2 regions of the Sphingomonas sp. CFBP 13714 genome follow, and region 1 is predicted to be linked to the other one. Evidence: riboswitches for the same ligand, from Rfam matches in the RefSeq annotation. Region 1 holds a riboswitch; the other holds the start of a gene.
What was found. A riboswitch is a leader RNA that binds a small molecule or an ion and turns the genes downstream of it on or off. The one in region 1 is predicted to bind thiamine pyrophosphate.
Positions count from the first base shown of each region.

Region 1 (12,212 bases):
GGCAGCGATCACGACCTCGCCGGGACTAGCCGAGATCGACGAGATCACGCGGATCACCACCGCGATGATCGGCCGGATCCGTGAGTCGGAGGTGCGGCTGGCCAAGGCGAAGCACGAGACCGACGTCCTGCGCGCCAAGCTGATCGAAGCGCGCGACAGCGCACGACGCGACACGCTGACCGGCCTGCCCAACCGACGCGCGTTCGACGAGGCGTTCGGCGCACGCGACGCGGACAAGGGCCCCTATTGCCTGGCGGTATGCGACGTCGACCGGTTCAAGCGAGTCAACGACGCGTTCGGCCACGGCGTCGGCGACCGGGTGCTGACCGCGATCGGCCAGATGATCGCGGCGGGGTGCGAGGGGCATCTCGTCGTGCGGCACGGCGGCGAGGAGTTTGCGGTGCTGTTGTGCGGCGTCAGCCTGAGCGACGCCGCGCGCCTGCTCGATTCGGTCCGCGCAATCGTCGCCGCCAAACGCTTCCGCAACCGCGAGACCGATTCGCCGCTCGGCCAGATCACCTTCTCTGCAGGCGTAACCGCGATCCACGCGGACGAAGCCGCCGAGAGCGCGTTCGCCCGCGCCGACCGGCTCCTCTACACTGCCAAGGGCGACGGGCGCGACCGGATCTGCGCCGCCTGATCCTCGCGGCGGTCCGCGGCACCGATCCTTGGCGCCGTTCACCGGATAAGTGTGGCGCAAAATCCCAACTGCTGCGTGCCTGCAGCGAAAAACCGCGCTAATTCAGCCGGATACGGAACTGGCACGGGGTGTGCAAAGCAGGGGATATCGGCAGCCGGATGGTCCGGACGCCGCCATCACCGAAGGGAAGCCACCATGTCCTCGATCCATTTCGAATCCGCCAAGCGCATCCTCCTCTCGTTCGCCGGGGCGCTGGTCTTCGCCGGCATCGCGATCAGCGCAGCGACGCCGATCATCCCGATCGCGTGATCTGGCCTGACTGCGGAGACTGCATCATGCTTCGTCATCTCCATCTCGCCCAATCGCGGCCCGATCGGGCGCGGGACCCCGGCCTGCTCGTCTGCATCGTCGCCTTCTCGACCACCGTCCTGCTGATCGCGACCCACGCCGCAGCGTTCGCCTGACCGGCAGCGTGGCGGATCCCTGCCCGCCAGGCGCGGATCGCGGTCAGGCCGGCATGGCCGATGAAGCAGGGCCGACGGGCGCGGCCTCCTCGCGCGAATAGGTCCCGATCAGCAACCCCGCCGCGAGCACATGTCCCGACATCGCCTCGACCAGCGCGGTGCGGCCCGGTGACACGCCTGGATCGCCCAGCGCCGCATCGAGCGCGAAAAGCTGGAAGGCATAACGATGTTCGCCATGCCCGGTCGGCGGATCGGGCGGCAGCCAGCCTTCGCGTAGATAGGAATTGCGCCCGACATCGCCGTCGGGCGTCCCTGCGCCGTCGGCCGTGATCGCGCCCTCGGCCAGTCGCAGCCGATCGGCAGCGATATGCCAGACAATCGCGTGAACCAGCGGTTGCGGCGTCGGCGCATCCGCATCCTCGACGATCAGCGCGAGTGCGGCGGTGCCCGCAGGCGGCGCGCTCCAGAGGAGCGGCGGCGACACCCCGTCACCATCGGCGGTGAACCGGGGCGGCAACCGCCCCTCATGCGCAAAGGCGGGGCTGGTCAGGTCGAGCGTCGCGAACCCCGTGCCGGCCTGCGCGCCCGACCCGAGACCGGACCGGGCGATCACCAACGCGTCGGCACCAGCGCGCAATCCTTTAAGTGCGTGGCCGAGCCAGGCAGGCATGTGTTCAAGCATTGTTACCCTCCGAAGGACAGGCGCCAGGGCGCAGGACCGGTGCGCCATCGGCATACCAGCGGCTCTGATCGCGCATCGTGCCGGCATCGTGATAACAGGCCTGCGCTGTCCCACCCGCCGGATCGATCGCGACCATCCAGTTGTGATCGCCGCAGTTATGCGCCTCGCACCCCCAGGAGGCGATGCGCCTGCCCCGTTGGAAGATCGGCGTCTGCGGCCCCGAACGCCCACGGATCAGCAACCGCAGCCGGGCATCGTCGACCACCGCGAGCAACCCGCCGGCCACCTCGGTGCGATCGAAGAAATCGACGCCATCGACCGCGTCATGCGGATATTTGCCGACATAGGCGGTGAGCGGCGTGGTCTGCGCCTGCCCCGCCACGGGGGTCGGCGTCCGCGTGGCAGGCGGCGTGAAATTCGTAACCGCAGCGGTCTGCTGGGAATCGTCGCCCGCACTGCAGCCTGACAGGGCCATGGCAAGCATTGCCATCCCCGCACGCAGCGACAGGGTAATCGGCGCAGCCCCGGATCCGATATGCATCGCAGCCCCCTCATGCTCTTTTCATCCCAACGCGCCGACTGGGCCGAGGTTGCCCGCGATGCCCGCACTGCCGGGGCGACTCGATGATCCGAATCTACGGGTATGCGCGAGCGCAAGCGTGTATCGTCGCCGTCCCGGGGCGCTCCGCCCCGCCGGAAGGGCAGCATCATGGCCAAGAGCCAGAAGAAATCGAACAAGGAAGTCCGCAAGCCCAAGGCCGAGAAGGAGCCCAAGGCGAACGCGTCGAACCCGACGACCAAGGGCAAGCCCGTCGAGATGACGACGCTCAAGTGATCCGGCACGAAACAGGACGATGACGATGGCGGACGACGATTACGTCTATGACGAGGCCAGCGGCGAATGGGTCGCCGCCGACGCCGCATCCACGACCCGCGCGGCGGACGACGACACGGTCGTGGTCCGCGACTCGGTCGGCAACGTGCTGGCGGACGGCGACCAGGTGACGCTGATCAAGGACCTGACCGTCAAGGGCGCGGGCCAGACGCTCAAGCGCGGCACGCTGATCAAGGCGATCCGCCTGACCGGTGACGCGCAGGAGATCGACTGTCGCTACGAGGGGATCAAGGGTCTGGTGCTGCGCGCGGAGTTCGTGCGCAAGCGGTAACGGGCGTACCCCCTGATCCTCCCCCGCCAGGGGGAGGAGTTCGGGATGTGGCGGATCAGACGTCCGCGGGGAGGTAGATCTCGCTGCCCTTCTCGCGGAACCTCTCGCTCATCTCCGCCATGCCCTTTTCCGCGTCGGCATGCGCGCCCTTGGCGAAGATCGCGCGGTTGGCGTCGGTCTGATCGACATCGGCTGCGAGGAACGTGTCGGCCGGGCCATTCTGTTTCGCGGCGAAGTCGCGCACCTCCTGCGTGATCTTCATCGAACAGAATTTGGGACCGCACATCGAGCAGAAATGCGCGGTCTTGGCGCCTTCTGCGGGGAGCGTCTGGTCGTGATATTGCTCGGCCGTATCGGGGTCGAGGCTCAGGTTGAACTGATCGCGCCAGCGGAATTCGAAGCGCGCGCGGGACAGCGCATCGTCGCGCATCTGCGCGGCAGGGTGACCCTTGGCGAGGTCGGCGGCGTGCGCGGCGAGCTTGTAGGTGACGACGCCGACCTTCACGTCGTCGCGGTCGGGCAAGCCCAGATGCTCCTTGGGCGTCACGTAGCAAAGCATTGCGGTGCCGTACCAGCCGATCTGCGCCGCGCCGATGCCGCTGGTGATATGGTCATAACCCGGCGCGATGTCGGTGGTGAGCGGCCCCAAGGTATAGAAGGGCGCCTCGCCGCAAACCTCGAGCTGCTTTTCCATGTTTTCCTTGATCTTGTGCATCGGCACATGGCCGGGGCCCTCGATCATCACCTGAACGTCGCTCTTCCATGCGCGGTGGGTGAGTTCGCCGAGCGTGTAGAGCTCGCTGAACTGCGCCTCGTCGTTCGCGTCGGCGATGCTGCCGGGGCGCAGCCCGTCGCCGAGCGAATAGGCGATGTCATACGCCTTCATGATCTCGGTGATCTCGTCGAAGCGCTCGTAGAGGAAGCTCTCCTTGTGGTGGCTGAGGCACCATTTCGCCATGATCGAGCCGCCGCGCGAGACGATGCCGGTGACCCGCTTGGCGGTCATCGGGATATAGGCGAGGCGAACGCCGGCGTGGATTGTGAAGTAATCCACGCCCTGCTCCGCCTGTTCGATCAGCGTGTCACGGAAGATTTCCCAGGTCAGATCCTCGGCAATGCCGCCGACCTTTTCGAGCGCCTGGTAGATCGGCACGGTGCCGATCGGCACGGGGCTGTTGCGCAGGATCCATTCGCGCGTGTCGTGGATGTTGCGGCCGGTGCTGAGGTCCATCACCGTGTCGGCGCCCCAGCGGATCGACCAGACGAGCTTGTCGACCTCGGCGGCGACGTTCGACGCAACCGCGGAGTTGCCGATATTGGCGTTGATCTTGACCAGGAAGTTGCGGCCGATCGCCATCGGCTCGGATTCGGGGTGGTTGACGTTGTTGGGGATGATCGCGCGGCCGCGCGCGACCTCGTCGCGGACGAATTCGGGGGTGACGAAGTCGGGGATCGACGCACCGAAGCTCTCGCCGTCGCGCTTATACTCTTTCAGCATCGCGCGGCCGAGATTCTCGCGGGTCGCGACATATTCCATCTCGGGCGTGATGATGCCGCGGCGGGCATAGTGCATCTGGCTGACATTGGCGCCGGCCCTGGCGCGCAACGGGCGCTTGATGCTGCCGGGGAATTGCGGGACGCCGCCCGAGCGGTCGGGGCCGAGCTGGCCATTATCCTCGGGCCGGATCTCACGCGCGTCGTAACTTTCGACGTCGCCCCGCGCCTCGATCCACTGGCGGCGAAGTTGCGGCAGGCCGGCGTTGATGTCGATCGTGGCGCGCGGGTCGGTGTACGGACCGCTGGTGTCGTAGACGCGCAAGGGCGGCTCGGAACAGCTCGGGTCGAGCACGATCTCGCGCATCGCGACGCGGACGTCGGGGCTGGAGGGCACCGCGACATGGATCTTGCGCGAGCCGCGGATCGGGCCGGTGGTAACGCCGATGTCGGCGGTCGGGATGCGGGGATCGTAATCGGCCATGCGCTTGCTCCTAAAGGTCTCGGAGCAAGGCATACGGTTCTGTGGCGACCGCTCCCTCCCTCCGCCGGTATCAACCGGATCAGGTTCAGCGGGTCGAAGGCTCCTGCCTTCCTCTCAAGCGCGGATCGGCGCTCCCCCGGGGTAGGGCGAGCATAGGCGCAACGGACGGGGGCGCAAACGAAAAACCCCGCACGGTCGGGCCGCACGGGGTTTCGGGTCGATCGGCGGGTTGCAATCAGAAGGTGTAGGTCAGGCCCACCGCGCCGAGCCACTGGTCGGCATCGCCGACGTCCGCGACGATCGGGCTGTCCTTGTACTTGCCGAGCATGCGACCGTAGAGCACGCCCGCGCCGACGCCGAACCCACGGCGCAGATCGCCCGACAGGCTCTGCAGCGCGAAGGCGGAGACGTTGACCCGGCGGAAACCGCTGTCGTTGATGTCATAGGTGCGCAGACCGCTGTTGATCGTGCCGATCGGCGTGACCGCCGCATAGGTCCGGCCAAAGCCCTTGCCCGCATAATCCGCCGACAGGCCGAAGGCGACCAGGGTGCGGACCGACAGCGGCGTGGTGTAGTTGACCTGCGGGGTGATCACATAGCTGTCGTGCGTGCCCGACACGTCGTGGATATAGGCGACGCGCGCGGTCAGCGTGTCGTAATCGCTGGTGATGACACCGGTCTTGCCGATGCCGACAAAGCCGCCGACTTCATAGGCCGTGTCGATCTTGCCGAGCGCGCGGACCTGCCGGTTGTCGACCCGGCCCGTGCGATCGGTACGCACCGCGGCGATGACACCGACTTCGTAGTTGATCCCGACCGATCCGGTATTGGGGATCAGGTTCACGTAGAGCTGCGTACCGCGCGTGAAGAAGTCATGCCCGCGGACCGTACCGATCGCGACCGCGCCGGGCGTGAAGCTGTTGCTGTCCGCACCCTCGTAATCAGGAAGCGACGCGACGCCGAGTCCCAGCGTGATGCGGTTGTTGTCGGCGGGATCGGTGATTGGCGGGGTCGGATTGGGATCCGTCTGCGCAAGTGCCGGCGTGGCGAGGGCGACGGCCGCGGTTGCGGCAGTCAGAACGAGTGAGAATGCGCGCAAGGACGGGCTCCGGACAAAAAGGTTCCACCGCGCAACGCTGGGCAACCCCATTCGGTCCGTTGCAATCCGTCAGAAGATGTAACGCATCCTGACCTGTTGCATTTCAGCATCACCGGCGAGCATGAACCGTGCCGCGGAAAAGCGCGGCGGTCCGAAGCGTACCGCCGCGTTGTTCGAGAAACCATAGCCCTCGCGCGGGATACCCGCGATCGTGTCGAGCTTGGAGTTGCTGTTCTCGTCATGGATGATCGCCAGCGCATAGCCGCGCTGCGGCAGACCCGGAAAGCTCGTCGTCCGGACCGCGGCGGGGAGCGTCCGGGTCAGTGCCTTGGCATCGTCGACACAGGCGGGGAAATTATCGGGGTCGGCGGTCAGGCAGATACGGATCAACCCCTTGGCCGAGCGGAGATTGTCGACCTCGACGTCAAGCCGCGTGACCGGGCTCGCCGCCGCCAGAACGGCCCAGACCGCGGCCGCCGCCAGCACGCGCGGCAACCTTGGCATGCGATCTGCCCGCATCGCCGTGCTCCCGGTCGGTGCCGCAGAGCCGATCCCAGAACCGGAAAATGAGCTCATAATTGCACCTGTATCGTTCATGATGTGGCTGATGGTGGCTGGCCGTGATCAGCCATGTCCCCAATGCTCCCCTCCACATGAACCGGGGAAAAACCTCCCGGCCCATCGGATTGGCCCCCTTCATAACGGTCATGACCGTCAGAGCCAAACCGAGCGCACCGCCGGGGTCGGAATCGCGACGACCCGTAGCGGAATTATCACAGCAACGGCAGCGCCTAGATTGGAGCGAACGCCTTTGCAGCACACGCGGTCGGCGGGCGCACCCGGTAAAACGTCAATCGCAGACAAGGAGATGACGAGCGTGATCGTCATGCCGCGCTCACAAGCATCTGCGCGTGCCGGGTGATGGCCGCTTGTACACCGCGCGATCGGGAAGATGACCGCGCGCGCATCCCGCAGAAGGTCGTTGTCGCCGGATCGCGACTTTCATAGCATCCTCCGCACGACATAATCGGGGACCACAATAGTGATTTTACTCGCAATACTGCTGCAATCGGCCCAGCCCGTGCCGACCGCCGCTCCGCGACAATTGCCTCCGCTTCACGGTGGGCCTGCAGAAATGACCTGCCCGGTGGGCGGCGAGACGTTCTCGGCATGGCAGCCCGCGATGTTCAGCACCTATGGCGAGCGCCCCGACGGCAAGCCGTACAGCTATTTGCCCTTTCCGTTTCCGCTTCCTGAATGCCCGAGCAACAAGTTGGTCGTTTTCGACAAGGTCTCGACCCAGGACGCGGAAAACCTCGCGCGGCTGATCGGCACCGCCGATTATAAACGGCTGATCGGCTCGGAGACGACCTATTACCGGGCCTATTGGCTCGCCGGAAAGCTGGGCCGGCCGGAGATTCTGCGTCTCGGACTTTTGCTGTCGGCCATCTGGCAGGTGACGCCCGATCCGAGGTCCCAAATCAGCACCGACGCGCAGAATAGCCAGTTCCAGCGATATCAGACATTGTTCATCCGTGGCGTTCGGGCATTGGGCCCTGCAACGCCCGTCGCGGACCGGCTATGGCTGGAGGCACGGGCCGCGAACGCTGCCCGGCAGATGGGTCGGTTCGACGAGGCAGCGAGGCTGATCGATATGGCCGATCGATCGCTCACGCTCGTTACCGACAAGCGCGGGTGGGATACCTATCTTGCCAAATTGCGCGCCGTCATCGCGCGCAAGGATGCTGGCGTCGAACCGCTCGACATGATCCCGGAGCAAGAGGTCGCCTTCACCTGCCTGCGCCGGCCGCCATCGACCAGCTTCGACAAAGCCACGTGCACGAGCCCGGAGGTCGTCGCACGGATGGCGACGCTCAACGCCAAGCCGAAATAGCCGCCTCGAACCCAGGTCAGGCGCGCCGGTCGAGGATCAGGATCGGCGCGTCACGATAACGACCCTCGATGCGCAGGCGGTAGCCGAGGCGCTCGGCGAGGCGGAGCGAGGGCGCGTTGCGGGGGTCGATGATGCAGGTCGTCGCGGCGATGCGCGGGTCGGCCCAGGCCAGGACCGCCGCCATCGCCTCCGACGCATAACCCTGTCCCTGCGCGTCGCCGGTCAGCGTCCAGCCCATTTCGGGGCCGATCGCACCGGGACCGTCGATCGGCGGCAGGATCGCGCGCCGCGCTTCGATCAGACCCATCTCGCCGATCAGCCGGCCGGTCACAGTCTCGCGCACGATCCAGCTGCCATAGCCGAACACGGTCCACTGCCCGATCGAGCGGAGCAACCGGATCCACACCTCCTCGCGACTACGCGGCGTGCCGCCGATCATCGCATAGACGCGGGCGTCGGCCCACATCGCGGCGCAGTCGTCGAGATCGGCAGGGACATGGCCGCTCAGCGTCAGGCGCGCCGTTGCCAGCGTCGGCGCCTGGGGGTGGCGGGGGTCGGGATCGCCGGCGTGCGGTGCTGGCGAAGCGTCGGTCGGATGTGTGGGGGGCATGGCGGCTCCGGATCTGGCATGGACATAGTGGCGGAGATGGCGGCGGCGCGCCATGCCCGACCTGACGTCCCCCGTCCCTCCGTGTCGGGTGCGCGATGGCAGCGGACGACTGGCGCGCGGCGGATCGCGGCGGTGGCGGAAGAGGCGGCCGGGCCGGCAATGCAGGTTGTCTTCGCGCGCGATTGGGCGGGAAAGGCTGTTTTCGCAGGCGCCGGTTTGCGCTAGTCGGAGCCATGGCATCGACGATCTCCTGCGACGTCGCGATCGTTGGCGCGGGCCTGGCCGGCGGGATGATCGCGCTGGCGCTCAAAGCGAAGCATCCGGCGCTCGACGTGCGACTGGTCGATGCCGCCCCGACGGTCGGCGGCAACCACCTCTGGTCGTTCTTCGACAGCGACGTTGCGGCGGCGGACCGATGGATCGTCGCGCCGCTCGTGGTGCATGGCTGGCAGGGCTATGACGTGCGCTTTCCAGGGCATGCGCGGACCATCGACGCGCGTTACAATTCGATTGAGAGCGTCCAGCTCGACCGCGAGGTACGCCGCGTCCTGCCGCCGCACGCGCTGATGCTCGACCGCAAGGTCAGCGGCGCGAGCGCGACCGCGGTGGTGCTGAGCGATGGCGACCGGATCGAGGCGACCGGGGTGATCGACGCACGCGGGCCGGGCGACCTCACGCTGCTCGATCTGGCGTGGCAGAAATTCCTCGGGCGCGAGCTGCTACTCGACGCGATGCACAAGGCACCGCGGCCGATGGTGATGGATGCGGGCGTCGAACAGCTCGACGGCTATCGCTTCGTCTATTGCCTGCCGTTCAAGGCGCGGCGGATGTTCGTCGAGGACACCTATTACAGCGACACGCCCGATCTCGATCTGCCCGTGCTCCGCGACCGGATCGACGCCTATGTCGCCGAGCGCGGCTGGTCGGTGAAGCGGATCGAGCGCGAGGAATCGGGCGTGCTGCCGGTGGCGATGGGCGGCGATTTCGAGGCCTATTGGCGCTCGACCGGCGCGCGCGTCGCCAAGGCGGGGATGCGCGCGGGGATGTTCCACCCGACCACCGGCTATTCGCTGCCCGATGCGGTGCGGACCGCGTCGATGATCGCGGCGCTGGGGGATTTCTCGGGCGCACGGCTGCACGACGCGACCTATGCGATGGCGCAGGCGACGTGGAAAAGCCGCGGTTTCTACCGGATGCTCGACACGATGCTGTTCCGCGCGGCGGAGCCTGAGGAACGCTACCGGATCCTCGAGCGCTTCTATCGCCTCTCCCCTTCGCTGATAGGCCGTTTCTATGCCGGACGTTCGACCATGACCGACAAGGCGCGGATCCTGACCGGCAAGCCCCCCGTCCCCATCGTGCGCGCCGTCCGCGCCATCGCAGGCAGTATGAGATCATGAAGACAGCTATCGTCATCGGCGCAGGGTTTGGCGGGCTGGCGCTCGCGATCCGGCTGCAATCCGCAGGCGTCCAGACGACCATCGTCGAGAGCCGCGACAAGCCGGGCGGGCGTGGTTATTACTGGGAGCGCGACGGCTTCACCTTCGATGCGGGCCCGACCGTCATCACCGATCCCGACTGCCTGCGCGAACTATGGGCGCTGAGCGGGCACGACATGAGCGCGGATGTGACGCTCGACCCGGTGCTGCCCTTCTACCGGCTAAACTGGGCGGACGGGACGAATTTCGATTATACCAACGACGATACGCAGATGCGGGCGGAGATCGAGAAGCTGCATCCGGGCGACTGGGCGGGCTATGAGAAGTTCCTCGCCTATTCCGCCGGCGTGTTTCACGAAGGCTATGAGAAGCTCGGCCATGTCGCGTTTCTCGACTTCGGATCGATGATCAAGGCGGCGCCGGCACTGGCAAAATATCAGGCCTGGCGTTCGGTCTATTCGATCGTGTCGAGCTTCGTGAAATCGGAGAAGCTGCGCGAGGCGCTCTCGTTCCACACGCTCCTCGTCGGCGGCAACCCGATGACGACCAGCGCGATCTATGCGCTGATCCACAAGCTGGAGCGCGACGGCGGCGTGTGGTTCGCGCGCGGCGGCACCAACCGGCTGGTCGCGGCGCTGGTGACCCAGTTCGAGCGGCTGGGCGGCGTGCTGCGGCTCGACGACCCAGTCACCTCGATCGAGACGCTGGGCGACCGCGCGACCGGGGTCACGACGGCGAGCGGCTGGTCGGGCCAGGCGGATGCGGTGGCGGCGAACAGCGACATCATGCACACCTATCGCGACCTGCTGGCGACGTCGCGCAGCGGACAGCGGACCAAGGCGTCGCTCGAACGCAAGAAGTACAGCCCGTCGCTGTTCGTCGTGCATTTCGGGATCAAGGGCACGTGGCCGGGCATTCCGCACCACATGATCCTGTTCGGGCCGCGCTATAAGGGGCTGCTGTCGGACATTTACGATCACGGCGTGCTGGCGGAAGATTTCTCGCTCTATCTCCACCACCCGACCGTCACCGATCCCAGCCTGGCGCCGGAGGGGCATTCGACCTTCTATGCGCTCGCGCCGGTGCCGCATCTCGGCAAATTCCCGGTCGACTGGGACGAGATCGGCCCGATCCTGGAAAAGCGGATCCTCGACGAGATCGGCCGGCGGCTGATCCCCGATATCCACGACCGGATCGTGACCAAGTTCAGCTATGCGCCGAAGGATTTCGCACAGGATCTGAACGCGCATCTGGGCTCGGCCTTCTCGCTCGAGCCGGTGCTGACGCAGAGCGCCTATTTCCGCGTGCACAACCGCGACGATCATATCCCGAATCTGTACTTCGTCGGCGCGGGGACTCACCCGGGGGCGGGGATTCCTGGCGTCGTCGGGAGTGCCAAGGCGACGGCGCGTCTGATGCTTGAGGGCGAGCAGTAAGGGTTTGTTCGCGCGGAGGCGCGGAGGACGCGGAGGTGATGCGTGTCGCGAAGCGACCGTGTCTCCACCTTAACGCGGAACGGACGTTAAGACAGTGCAGGCGCTGTCCGGACCGCAACACCTCCGCGTTCTCCGCGTCTCCGCGCGAACCCATTCTTTTCTTGCGGCACCACGCGCGCTTCCCCTAGCGAGGCCACATGAAAAGACTTGCTGTGTATTGCGGGTCGGCGACGCCGGCTGATCCCCTGTATATCGAAGGCGCACGCGCGCTGGGACGGACCTTTGCCGAGCGCGGAATCGGCCTCGTCTATGGCGGTGGCCGCACCGGCCTGATGGGCGCGATCGCCGACGGCACGCTTGAGGGTGGCGGTGAGGTGATCGGCGTGATCCCGCAGGCGCTGGTCGATGCCGAAGTCGCGCACCGGGGGCTGACCGAGCTCCACGTCGTGCAGGGCATGCATCAGCGCAAGCAGATGTTCACCGACCTGTCGGACGGGTTCGTGACGATTCCCGGTGGTACGGGCACGATGGACGAGCTGTGGGAGGCGCTGAGCTGGGCGCAGCTCGGCTATCATGCGGATCCGGTCGGGCTGCTCAACACCGCGGGCTATTACGACCATCTGATCGCGTTCTGGGACAAGATGGGCGAGGTCGGCTTCCTGCGACCGCAGCACCGCGACCTGCTGATCGTCGCGGATACGCTCGACCTGCTGCTCGACCGGATGGCGGAGCATGTGCCGACGCAGCCGATCGTCCGGATGAACGCGTCGGATCTGTGAACGTCTTGAGGCCGCACACTATCCT
Region 1 covers NZ_JACYVG010000001.1:391,599-403,810, reverse strand. Annotated here, with positions in the region: gene IFT54_RS01965 (GGDEF domain-containing protein) at 1-640, shown strand, start outside; gene IFT54_RS20675 (hypothetical protein) at 976-1,104, shown strand; gene IFT54_RS01960 (YbhB/YbcL family Raf kinase inhibitor-like protein) at 1,148-1,786, opposite strand; gene IFT54_RS01955 (hypothetical protein) at 1,779-2,327, opposite strand; gene IFT54_RS20670 (hypothetical protein) at 2,496-2,621, shown strand; gene IFT54_RS01950 (alkylphosphonate utilization protein) at 2,647-2,952, shown strand; gene thiC (phosphomethylpyrimidine synthase ThiC) at 3,008-4,930, opposite strand; TPP riboswitch at 4,970-5,077, opposite strand; gene IFT54_RS01940 (MipA/OmpV family protein) at 5,166-6,029, opposite strand; gene IFT54_RS01935 (DUF2141 domain-containing protein) at 6,099-6,548, opposite strand; gene IFT54_RS20985 (sterol desaturase family protein) at 6,454-6,684, opposite strand; gene IFT54_RS01925 (hypothetical protein) at 7,165-7,923, shown strand; gene IFT54_RS01920 (GNAT family N-acetyltransferase) at 7,940-8,533, opposite strand; gene crtY (lycopene beta-cyclase CrtY) at 8,767-9,933, shown strand; gene IFT54_RS01910 (phytoene desaturase) at 9,930-11,408, shown strand; gene IFT54_RS01905 (LOG family protein) at 11,606-12,187, shown strand.

Region 2 (12,212 bases), 390 kb from region 1:
GCGCCCGACGGCCGCTGCATCTCGCTGCTCAAGATCCTGCTGACCAACAGCTGCATCTTCGATTGCCATTATTGCATCAACCGCAAGAGCTCGAACGTCCGCCGCGCGCGTTTCACCGCCAAGGAGGTCGTCGACCTGACGATCGCCTTTTACAAGCGCAACTATATCGAGGGGCTGTTCCTCTCCTCGGGGATCATCGCTTCGTCCAACTACACGATGGAGCAGATGGTCGAGGTCGCGCGCAGCTTGCGCGAGGATCATCATTTCCGCGGCTATATCCACCTCAAGACGATCCCCGATGCCGATCCCGAGCTCGTCCATCAGGCGGGACTCTATGCCGATCGCCTGTCGATCAACGTCGAGCTACCGACCGCAGGGGGGCTCAAGCGGCTCGCCCCAGAAAAGGACGGCGTCCGGATCGAGACCGCAATGCGCGAGGTCAAGGCCTCGATCGTCGACGGCAAGGACGCCAAGGCCAAGTACAAGTCCGCGCCCCGCTTCGCCCCCGCGGGCCAGTCGACGCAGATGATCGTCGGCGCCGATGCCGCGACCGATGGCGACATCGTCCGCAAGGCCTCGACGCTGTATGACCGGTTCGGTCTTCGCCGCGTCTATTATTCGGCGTTCAGCCCGATCCCCGACGCCAGTGCGGTGCTCCCGCTGCAGCGCCCGCCGCTGATGCGCGAACACCGGCTCTATCAGTCCGACTGGCTGATGCGCTTCTACGAATTCCAGCCACACGAGGTCGTCGCCGCGGCGGACGACGCGACCGGCATGCTCCCGCTCGACATCGATCCGAAACTCGCCTGGGCGCTGAAGTTCCGCGGCAGCTTCCCGGTCGACGTCAACCGTGCGCCGCGCGAGATGCTGCTCCGCGTCCCCGGGCTCGGCGTGAAGGCGGTCAACGGCATCCTGACCAGCCGCCGCTGGCGCCGCCTCCACCTCGCCGATGTCGCGCGGCTGACCGTTTCGGTCGCCAAGATCCGCCCGTTCATCATCGCCGAGGACTGGCGCCCCGTTGTGCTGTCCGACCGCGCCGAGCTCCGCCCGATCGTCGCGCCGAAGCCGCGCCAGATGGAAATGTTCGCCTGATCTTCCCGTCGGGGCGTGCGCTGTCGCGGCTGGTGGATCGGGAGTGATGCGCTAAGGTCAGCAATGGCCTTTGGCGTTTTCATTCACCGCTCGGACTCGATCTACGACGACAGCCCGGCCGAACGATACCAGTTTCCCGCCCAGTATCTGAGCCGTGCGCAGCCCAGTATCGGCGACTGGATCCTCTATTACGAACCCCGCAAGGTCGCCGCCACGCGCGGCTATTTCGCGGCCGCCAAGGTCGAGCGGATCATCCCCGATCCGTCGACGCCGGCAATGTATCGCGCGCTGATCGAGCCCGGCTCCTATCTCGATTTCGCGACCCCCGTGCCCTTTGCCGGCGTTGACGGTCCAGTCGAACGCGGCGTTCTCAACGATCAGGGGCGGATATCCGGCCGTGCCCAGTCGGCGGTGCGCCCGATCTCCGCTGCCGACTTCAATCGGATCGTCACGCTCGGCCTCGACGACGAGGCCCCGCTGCTGCCGCGCACCGGCGATGCCGTGGCCGACACAATAGACGATGGCCATTGGCACGAGGAGCGCAGCCCGTTCCTGATCGAGGGCGAGCGTCCGCGCATCGCCAGCCTCACCTCCCGGATAGTCCGCGACCGGATATTCCGCCGCACCGTCCTGCGCGCTTATGACGAACGCTGCGCGATCACCGGGCTGAAGCTGATCAACGGCGGCGGCCGCGCCGAGGTCGAGGCGGCGCATATCCGCCCGGTCGAGGCGAACGGCCCCGATATCGTCAGCAACGGGCTCGCGCTGTCGGGCACCGCGCATTGGATGTTCGACCGCGGGCTGTTGTCGCTCGCCGATGATCTCGCCATCCTCGTATCGCGCCAGGCCAATGATCCCGACACGATCCGCGGGGTCGTCAACGCGAGCGGCTATGCCACCGCGCCGGCCCGCGCTGCCGATCGGCCGCACCCCCATTTCCTGCAATGGCACCGCGCGCACTGCTTCAAGCAGTAGCGTCGGCATCGCGGCGGCAAGCCCATTCTCGCCAGCCGGCAAAAATCATGCGGGATCGCGCGCGGCGGTGCGTATGTCTGGATGCAGAGGGAGCAGACGATGCAGGATCCTGTCGATGAAGGACTGACCCGGCTGGCGGCGATGCCGGTGCCGCGTGCGCTCGATGGCGTCGAGGCGTCGGTGTTCGAGAGCATCGCCGAGAATGCGCGCAGTCGGCACACCAGCCTCCTGGTCGGGCGCTGGTCGGTCGGTACCGCGCTAGTGCTGGGACTGATCGGCGGGGCAGCACCGATCGGCCATGGTGCGCCGGCGCAGGCGTCGATCCCGATCGGAATCGACGGCGCGCTTGCCCCCTCGACCTTGCTGCTCGGGCAGTGACGTCCGTGGTCCGGCGTGCGGCACCGACGATCGTCCTCGCCTTCCTCGCGGCGATCGCCGGGGTGTTTATCGGCGGCTGGATCCGCGCGCCGGGTACAGCGCACGGCACCGAACTCCACACGCTGCTCCACCGCGACGTGGTGCTCGACGCCCCGCAGGAGGCGGCGCTCGACCGGCTCGAGGCCGAGTTCGCGGTCCGCCGCGCGGCCCTGGAAGCGGAACTGCGTGCCGACAATGTCCGTCTCGCCGCCGCGATCGAGCGCGAACATGCCAATGGCCCCGCGGTCGCCGCCGCGGTCGACCGGTCGCACCGGACGATGGGCGCGCTGCAAAAGGCGACGCTCGCGCATGTCTTTGCAATGCGCGGCGTGATGCGCGCCGACCAGACCGCGGCGTTCGATCGGGTCGTCGTGCAGGCGCTGACCCCCGCGCATTGATCCCGCCCCGCCCCGACAGGACCGCGCGCCGCACGAGCATCGATCTCGATGCGTATGACGACGCCGCGCTGGTCACCGCGCATCTCGCCGGGCCCGCGGCGGACCGGCAGGCGGCGTTTGCGGCGCTGATGCGGCGGCACAAACAGCCGCTCTACCGCCTGATCCTCGCGCAGATCGGCGATCCCGACGAGGCGCTCGATTTGTTGCAGGACAGCTTTGTCGCGGCGCACGCCGCGCTGTCCCGCTATGACCGCGACCGGTCGCTGCGCGCGTGGCTCGCGCGGATCGCGATCAACAAATGCCGCGACTGGCACCGTCGCCGCCGGGTCCGCCATATGCTCGCCCGCGTGTTGCCGATCGAGGCGGGCGAGCGGGTCGCGGATGGGGCGGCGGATACGGAGACGAACGCGATCGGCCGCGACGACCTCGCGCGGACGCTGGCCGATATCGCGCGGCTCCCCGCCCCGCTGCGCGAGCCGCTGCTGCTATGCACGATCCACGAGCTCAGCCAGGCAGAGGCCGCGCAGGCGCTGGGGATCAGCGCAAAGGCGGTCGAGACCCGGATCCGTCGCGCCCGCGCCGCGCTCGCCGCCGCGGCCTGATTTGTCTAACGTCATGAGGGGCAAGCCGATCGGCGGCGTATGACCTGACAGACGTGGCCGCTCCCGGCCCGAGGATCCGCATGACCCGACCGACCCGCCGCCAATTCCTCCGCGACGCCACGCTTGGCGGCGGCGCGCTCGCGCTGCCCCGGCTGCCCGCCTGGGCCCAGCCCGTGTCCACAGGGATCGCGACCCCGCTGCCGGTGCTGTCCGGCACCGATATCGCGCTGACCGTGGCGCATCTGACTCGGACGATCGACGGCACGCGCAGCCACGCGATCGGCATCAACGGCACCAGCCCCGCGCCGCTGATCCGGCTGAAACAGGGGCAGCAGGTCCGGTTGTCGGTGACCAACAGCCTCGACGAGGAGACGTCGATCCACTGGCACGGGCTGCTCGTACCGTTCCAGATGGACGGCGTGCCCGGGATCAGCTTTCCCGGCATCCCGGCGCGAACCACCTTCACCTACGACTTCCCCGTCGTGCAGGCGGGGACCTATTGGTATCACAGCCATTCGGGGCTGCAGGAGCAGATGGGGCATTACGGCCCGATCGTGATCGACCCCGAAGGTCCCGATCCGATCGTGTCCGACCGCGAACATGTGATCGTCCTGTCGGATCACAGCCCACTTCACCCGCATGCCATCTTCCGCAGGCTGAAGCTCCAGGGCGGCTATTTCAACTATCAGAAGCAGACGCTCGGCGGCCTGCTCGCGGGTCGGGATCAGCCGGCGGGCGAACGGCGGATGTGGGGCGGGATGCGGATGGACCCGACCGACGTGTCCGACGTCACGGGCGCGACCTACACCTATCTCGTCAACGGGCATGGCCCCGCGGACAACTGGACCGCGCTGTTCACGCCCGGCGAGCGCGTCCGCCTGCGCATCATCAACGCCTCGGCGATGACCAATTTCAACGTCCGTATTCCGGGGCTGAAGATGACCGTCGTGCAGGCCGATGGCCAGAACGTGCGCCCCGTCGCGGTCGACGAGTTCCAGATCGCGGTTGCCGAAACCTATGACGTGATCGTCGAACCCGCCGCGCCCGTCGCCCACACGCTGGTCGCCGAGGCCTGGGACCGGTCCGGCATGGCGCGTGCCACGCTAACGCCGCGCATCGGGATGGTCGCTGCGGTTCCTGCGCTGCGCAGACGCCCGCTCGCGACCATGAAGGACATGGGCATGGGCGACATGGCCGCGATGGATCATGGCGCGATGGGCGGCATGGTGGGGATGGACCACGGCACGATGCCGGGCATGGACAAGCCCGCGCAGTCTCCCGCCGGCGAGGCGCCGATGCCCGCTATGAGCCACAGCATGCGCGACTTTGCCAACGCGCCGGGCCTGCCGAAGACGCCGACCGTACAGACCGTCGCGCCGATGCCGATGGATCGCACCGGCGAGCCGCCGCAGGGCCTTAGCGACACCGGCCACACGGTGCTGGTATACCGCGATCTCGTCGCGCTCGAGCGCAATCCCGACCTGCGCGCGCCGTCGCGGCAGCTGCAGATCCACCTGACCGGCAACATGGAACGCTATATGTGGGCGTTCGACGGCGTAAAGCTGAACGAGGTAAAGGCGCCGATCCCGTTCCGCCAGGGCGAACGCGTCCGCGTGACTTTGGTGAACGACACGATGATGGCGCACCCGATCCATCTGCATGGCCATTTCTTCGAGCTGGTGACCGGGCACGGCGATCATGCGCCGCGCAAGCACACGATCAACGTCGCCCCCGGTGGCACCGCGACCTTCGACCTCACGGCCGATGCGGTCGGCGACTGGGCGTTCCATTGCCACATGCTCTACCACATGCACGCGGGCATGATGCAGGTCGTCACCGTCCGCCCCGACAGCGAAGCGGGAGCAGCGGCATGAAGACGCTCGCTCTCTTCCTCGCGACCGTCACGGCCACGCCCGCCGCGGCACAGATGCACGACATGCACGGAATGAAGATGCCCGGCATGGCGATGCCCGCCAAACCCGCGCCCAAAAAGCCCGCACCAAAAAGGCCGGCACCCAAAAAGACCGCCCCGGCAAAACCCGCGGTACGCAAAACGACGCCCGCGCGTGCGCGCGCTGCGAAGCCCGCTGCATCAGCAATGCCGGCGATGGACATGTCCCCGACCGCCGCCTGTTCGGCCGAGCATGCCGCAATGGGCCATTGCAAACCCGCCGCCGGTGACGCGACCGCCCCACCGCCAGCCATCTCAGCCGCCGCCGACCCGTGCCCGCCCGAACACGCCGCGATGGGCCATTGCACCCCGACCGCGTCTGACGGTCCCGCCGCCCCGGCGGGCACCGACCAGCCCGCGGGCACCGCACCGCCCCCCGCGCCGCCGACCACGCTCGCGGCGGCGCGCTTCTACGATCCCGCAACGATGGCGAAGGCCAACCGGATGATGCGCGACGAGCATGGCGGCATGCGCTTCAGCCAGATCCTCTTCAACCTCGCCGAGCTGCAGGTGCGCAACGGTCGCGACGGCTATCGCTGGGACGGCGCGGGCTGGTTCGGCGGCGACATCCACCGCCTTGTCGTCAAGACCGAAGGCGAAGGCGGTTTCGGCGACCGAGTCGAGGCCGCCGAAGTGCAGGCGCTCTATTCGCGCGCGCTCGATCCGTACTGGAACCTGCAGGCCGGCGTCCGCCAAGATCTCGGCGCAGGCGCCAAACGGACCTATGCCGCGCTTGGGGTCGAGGGTCTGGCGCCCTATTGGTTCGACGTCGAGGGCACGGTGTTCCTGTCCGACAAGGGCGAAGTGCTGGCGCGTGCGGAGGCCTGGTACGACCAGCGCATCACCCAGCGCGCGATCCTCCAGCCGCGTGTCGAGCTGAACCTCGCCGCGCAGGACATGCCCGGCAGCCGGATCGGCGCGGGGCTATCGACGGCGGAGCTTGGCGTGCGGCTGCGCTACGAGATCCGCCGCGAATTCGCGCCCTATGTCGGGCTGTCCTGGGAGCGGCGCTATGGTCCCACCGCGCGTTATGCGCGCAGCGATGGCGATACGACCGGCGGCGTCTCGCTCGCGCTCGGGGTGCGCGCCTGGTTCTGACGCGCCGCCTGCCACTGTCGATAGCCCAGCAGCGCTAGCAGGATCATCGCCGCGTAGAGACCCGCGGTCAGCATCAGCCCCTTCACGACGAACATCCCGACATAGACGATGTCGACGACGATCCACAGCAGCCAACTCGCACTGTGCCGCCGTGCGGTCCAATATTGCGCGACGAGGCTGAAGCTGCTCAGCGTCGCATCGATCCAGGGCAGCGCCGCGTCGGTATAGCGGCTCATGACGAACCCGATCACCAGCGCGGCACCCGCACCGGTGCAAAGCCCCGCCAGCGCGGGGATCGGCCGTAGCGGCACGACGGCGACGTCGCCCGCATTCTGCCGCCCACGCGTCCAGTTGCGCCACCCATAGACCAGCGCGCCGGCGAACACCGCCTGCAGCATCATGTCCGCATAGAGCCGCACGTCGAGGAACAGCTTGAAGTACAGCGCACAGGCCAGCAAATTGACCGGCCAGCACCACAGCCGCCGCACCGCGGTCAGCCAGATGCCGAGGAAACTGACGGCGACCGCGGCGATCTCGAGCATCGTCACGCGCCGTGCTCCGCATCGGCGATCCGGCGGAGGAATGCCTGCCCCGGTTCGGACAGGAACCACGCCGCATGGCCGATCAGATAGCCGTCCCAGGCCAGCGCCGCCGCGCTCATGTCGCCGAGCACCCCTGCGAAATACGCGACCTCCGACAAGGCGAATTCGAGATGCACCAGCGGCAGCAGCCGGACGAGCGTCGCCCGATCCTCCGCACCGAACGCGGTCGTCGCTGCATAGCCCGCCAGCAGCGCACACGCCGCCTCGGGCTGGCCGATCGCGGCATCCGCGCCCTGCCCGAGCGCCAGCCAGGCGACACCGCTGCGTTCGAGCGCGATCGCCAGGTCGTGCAGCGCGCAGGTCCGGTCCGCCAGCCCGAAATCGATGACGGTCCGCACGTCCTCCGCCTCCCAGAGCAGGTTGGAGGGATGCCAGTCATTATGCGTCCACAAGGGCGGCTGCGCGGCGAGCCGTGGCTGCAACCCGTCGCCGAGCGCGCCGAACAGCGATGCGAGCTCACGCCGCCACGACCGCGGGGCGAGGAACGCGGCGAGCGCCGGCCGCGCCGCGACATAGCGTTCCGCCGCCGCGATCGGGTCGGGATCGGGCAGGATGGTGAAGCTGGCGACCAGCGGTTGCGGCGGTCGCGCCGGCGCATCGAACCCCTGCGACGCGCGGTGCAGCTGCGCCAGCGCCACACCTGCCGCACGCGCCTGCGCCAGCGACAGGAACGGCGTCCAGGAGGGCCGGTCGCGATACAGATCGACGCCGGCGGCCCTGCGATGCAGTTCATAGGTCCAGTCGCCGCGGGCCAGCGCGCCGCTATCGCTGGCGGCGAGCCTCATGATCTCGGGCACCGCAATGTGCGGGCGCAGGTGCGCGATGAACCGGTGTTCCGCGCCGAGCTGATCGGGCGTCCGCATCCGGCGGTGATGCCGCTTGAGCAGGAACATCCCCTGCCCGGTCTCGATCAGCGCCGCCGCGGAGAAGGGCCGCGGCGAATGCCAGTGCACGCGCTCGAGCAGACCGGCGGCCGGAAACTGCGCGGCCACGGTCGCGGCTTCCTCGGCGGTGATCGCCGGCCAGCTTGGCGCAGCCATGTCGGTGCCCATCCCGTGGACCAGATGCGCCGCCGGCGAGCCCGCGCCGATCATCGCGCCCGCACCGGTCACAGGCCGCGCGAGATGGTCGCCATGACGGCCGCACCACTCCCGACATAATAGGTCGGCGCAGATCCCGCGATCAGCGTCCCGCCGCGCCCGATCACGTCACGCGCATTGGTCGAGACCGACTGCACGCCCGCCAGCACGCGCGGATCGGTCACGTTGATCGCGTTCAGCCGCAGGTCGGTCCGCTTGCCGTCGAGCATCGACGCCAGATGCACGCCGACCGACAGGTCGAGCGTCGCATAGCCCTTAATGCTCTCGTCATTGACGAAGGTCGCATATTGACGGCCGACATATTTCACCGCGACGCTGCCGAACAACCGTCCGTCGTCATAGGTCCCGCCGCCACCGACCTGGACGGTCGGGCTCGAGACCGCATGCCGGCCGCGGGTCGGCAGATAGTCGTCGCCGACCGGCAGGTCGTCGCTGATCCGCGCGCGCAGATATTCGCCCGAGACATAGACGCTGACGCCGCGCGCCGGGCGATAGTCGATCTCGGCATCAATCCCGTAGGAGCTCTGCCCCCCGGCATTCAGCGTCGAATTGACCAGCGCGCCACCATTGTTGATGACCGTCGCCAGCTGGCGGTTCCGGAAATCATAATGGAACCCCGTCACCGATGCGGACAGCGCGGGGCCGATATAGCGATAGCCCAGCTCCTGCGAGACCGCATATTCGTTCTTCAGCGCGGTCGTCCCCGCGCTGACGAGCGCACCGCCCGCATAGCTGTCGTAGAGCGTGAATTCGTTCGGCGTGCGGAAGTTGGTGGTGATGTTGGCGAACAGCTGCTGCCGGTCGTCGATCTCGTAATGCACCGCCGCCCGCGGCAGTGCGGCGAAGCTGTCGAGGCGAACGCGGTCCTGCGGGCCGGGCAGGTAGTTGCGCCCGCTGCGCAGCACATTGACGCCCTTGAACCCGATATCGACCGCAAGACGCGGGGTCAGCGTGATATGGTCGGCCAGGAACGCCGCCTTGGTCACCGTCACGGTCCGCTGGTTCTCATAGGCGAGCAGCCGGCCGTCCGCGGTCCGGATCGCCTTTGCGCGATAGCCCCAGCGATCGGCCGGTTCGCCGTCGGCGCCGACCGCGGTGTAGGACTGGACGACGCGGTCGGTGCCGTGATCGAACCACAGCCCCGCGGTCAGCCGGTGGATGCCGCGCTCGATCGTCAGCGTGTTGACCGTCCCGGCGCGGCGCTGGTCGCCGGTATAATTGCCCAGCGCCGTCGCGACCCCGTTGACCGCACCCGGCAGCGCGATCGGATCGGCGAGCGGCTCGATGCCGAGGAAATTGCCGGTCGTGGCAAGCTGCGTCCCATAGGGCGAATTGCCGTAGCCGAACTGCAGATAGCTGATGCTGTCGAGCGTCACCCCCGCGCCCAGCGCCAGATGCACCGGCGCCGACGCATAGAGGTTGCGGAACGGCGCGCGGTAGAGCCGCCAGTAATTGGTGTTGCCCGCGCTGTACCGCGCATCGAAGTTGAAATCGCGTCCCTGCGCGCGCCATTCGGCGAGCGTCGGGCTGCGATAGGTCGACGAGTTCGCGTCGTTGAACGACAGCGCCAGGCTCGCGCGGTTGCCGTTCCCCCATTCGCCGAGCAGCTTGGCATCGACATGCTGGCGCGTGTCATAGCCGGCACCGCGCCAGTTGTTCGCGCGCGTGTTCGAATAGGAGACGAAGGCTCGCAACCCCGTCTGGCCGATCCGCCCGGTATCGAGCCGGACGAAGCCGCGCCGCGCCGCATAGGATCCGATCGACAGGTCGACGAGCCCGCGCGGCGCCGCACTCGGATCGTCGAGCCAGAGCGACAGCGAGCCGCCCGCACCGCCCAGTGTCGGCGACGCGATATCGACCGCGCCCTGCGCCAGCGCGATCCGCTGGAGATTTTCGGTATCGGCGAACTGCGAGGGATAGGCGTAATAATAGCCGATGTCGTTCTGCGGCGCGCCTTCCATGGTCACACCGATCTCGTCCTGCCCCAGCCCGCGCAACGTCAGGCTCGAACTGGTCGACAGACCGTAGGGATCGCTCGACGCGACGGTCGCGCCGGGCAGCAGGTTGACCAGCTGGAACGCGTTGAGCGTCGGCGCCTGCTTGGTGATGAACGCAGCGGCGATCGCGCTTTCGGATTTGGGCACCGTCTGGTCGGGGAGCAGCCCCTCGGGATCGAGAAGACCGACGACGCGGATATCGACCGGGTCGGCGCCGTTTCGCGCATCCGCCTGCGTCTGCGCGCCGGCGGGGGCGAAGGCCACCACAGCAGCAAGTGCGACTGCCAGCGCACTGCATGCAACACGGGGCGGCCGGCCCGTCATCAGGTCAAATCGAAGGATCATCACGGTCTTGCGTCCACTCCACACGGAGGGACGACGGACGCGCCGCCAGCCCTCCCTACGCCGGTATCAACCGGATCAGGTTCAGCGGGTCATGGGCTGCAGCCCACCTCTCAGCCGCGCGTCAGCGGCCCCCCGGGGAGCGCGCCGTCTAGGCGGTTCGGTCCTCCGGCGATAGCGTTATTGCCCGTTTGCTCGTCCGCAGCGTCTTCCCGGCACACGCGCGACAGAATTATATGACAATCCACCCCGCCCAGACGCTTGCAGTGGGTGACAGCCGGACCGGTTTGCGCCACACAGGCTTTATGGAGCGTGTGCTGACCGACGTCGTTGCCCTGGAGAATCGGGATCTGGGACGGAACCTTACGCATGGCATGCTCGACCTGCTCGGCAAGGCCATCGTGACCGGCCAATATGCGGATCGTCCCTTCCCGACCGAGGCGGAGATCGCGGTGGCGCATGGCGTCAGCCGATCGGTGACCCGTGAGGCGGTCAAGATGCTGACCGCCAAGGGACTGGTCAGCGCGCGCCCGCGACAGGGCACGATCGTCCAGCCAGCGAGCAGCTGGAACCTGTTCGACACCGATGTGCTGCGCTGGCTGCTCGACCGCAAATTCTCGGTCGAGCTGCTCCAGCAGTTCAACCAGTTGCGGATCGGGATCGAGCCCGAAGCGGCGGCGCTCGCGGCGCTGTACCACACCGAACAGGACATGGTCGCGATCGAGGCGGGGCTGGCGCGGATGGCCGCTGCGGAGCGCAGCTATGACGATCCACTCGACGCGGACATCGCGTTCCACGTCGCCGTCCTGCGCGCGTCGCGCAACCCCTTCTACGCACAGTTCCAGTCGGTGGTCGAAACCGCGCTTCGCACCTCGATCCGCTTCACCAACCGGATCAAGGGGCGCAGCGCGAACATCGCCGACCATGCTGCGGTCGCCGTCGCGATCGCCGCGCGCGATGCCGATGGTGCGCGCGACGCGATGCGACGCCTGATCGGCGACGTTCTCAGCCTGATCGCCGAGGCCTGACACCCGAATCGTCGCGACCTGGTGTACGATCAAGGGACAGCACCGTGCGACGCCGTCACTCGACCTGATCGCGCTTTTCACTTATCGAGACGCGGTGCCCTTGGGCCCGGTGCCGCGAGTCGAGATTTGACAAGCGCCGGAATAGCTCGAAGGACGAAATGCGACCGCGCATCATGCGGGTAGCAATTGAAAACATGACGGGAAACAATGCGAAGGGCTCGAGACGAGCGAACTGCACGGATCGGCAAGGTCGCGCTCGCGGCGGCCATGACCGGCGGTTTGGTGAGCGGTGCGCAGGCACAGACGGTCAACGTCAACACACCCGTCAGCGTGCCCGTCGCGGGCAATGTCGACCGGTTTCGTGTCGTGCCGGTGATCACCAGCGTCTATGACAGCAACGTGCTGCGTCTCAACGACGCGCGCGGGAGCGGGCCGCGCGACAATATCCGCGTTTCGCCGGCGCTGGCCGTCGACCTGAATCGCATCTTCGGACGCACCCGCGTCACCGCCGGCGGCACGGTCGGCTATGATTTCAACACCCGGTTCAGCGGCCTCGATCGCGAGCGGATCAACCTTACCTCGAGCGTGACGACCCCGGTCGGCGCGCCCT
Region 2 covers NZ_JACYVG010000001.1:777,259-789,470, reverse strand. Annotated here, with positions in the region: gene IFT54_RS03835 (putative DNA modification/repair radical SAM protein) at 1-1,092, shown strand, start outside; gene IFT54_RS03830 (HNH endonuclease) at 1,156-2,067, shown strand; gene IFT54_RS20375 (hypothetical protein) at 2,167-2,445, shown strand; gene IFT54_RS03820 (periplasmic heavy metal sensor) at 2,451-2,882, shown strand; gene IFT54_RS03815 (RNA polymerase sigma factor) at 2,879-3,484, shown strand; gene IFT54_RS03810 (copper resistance system multicopper oxidase) at 3,565-5,358, shown strand; gene IFT54_RS03805 (copper resistance protein B) at 5,355-6,533, shown strand; gene pnuC (nicotinamide riboside transporter PnuC) at 6,464-7,081, opposite strand; gene IFT54_RS03795 (phosphotransferase enzyme family protein) at 7,078-8,229, opposite strand; gene IFT54_RS03790 (TonB-dependent receptor) at 8,244-10,556, opposite strand; TPP riboswitch at 10,627-10,715, opposite strand; gene IFT54_RS03785 (FadR/GntR family transcriptional regulator) at 10,880-11,602, shown strand; gene IFT54_RS03780 (outer membrane beta-barrel protein) at 11,810-12,212, shown strand, end outside.
Region 2: linked by a shared signal. The riboswitch ahead of IFT54_RS03790 (TonB-dependent receptor) and the one ahead of thiC (phosphomethylpyrimidine synthase ThiC) in region 1 are both predicted to bind thiamine pyrophosphate.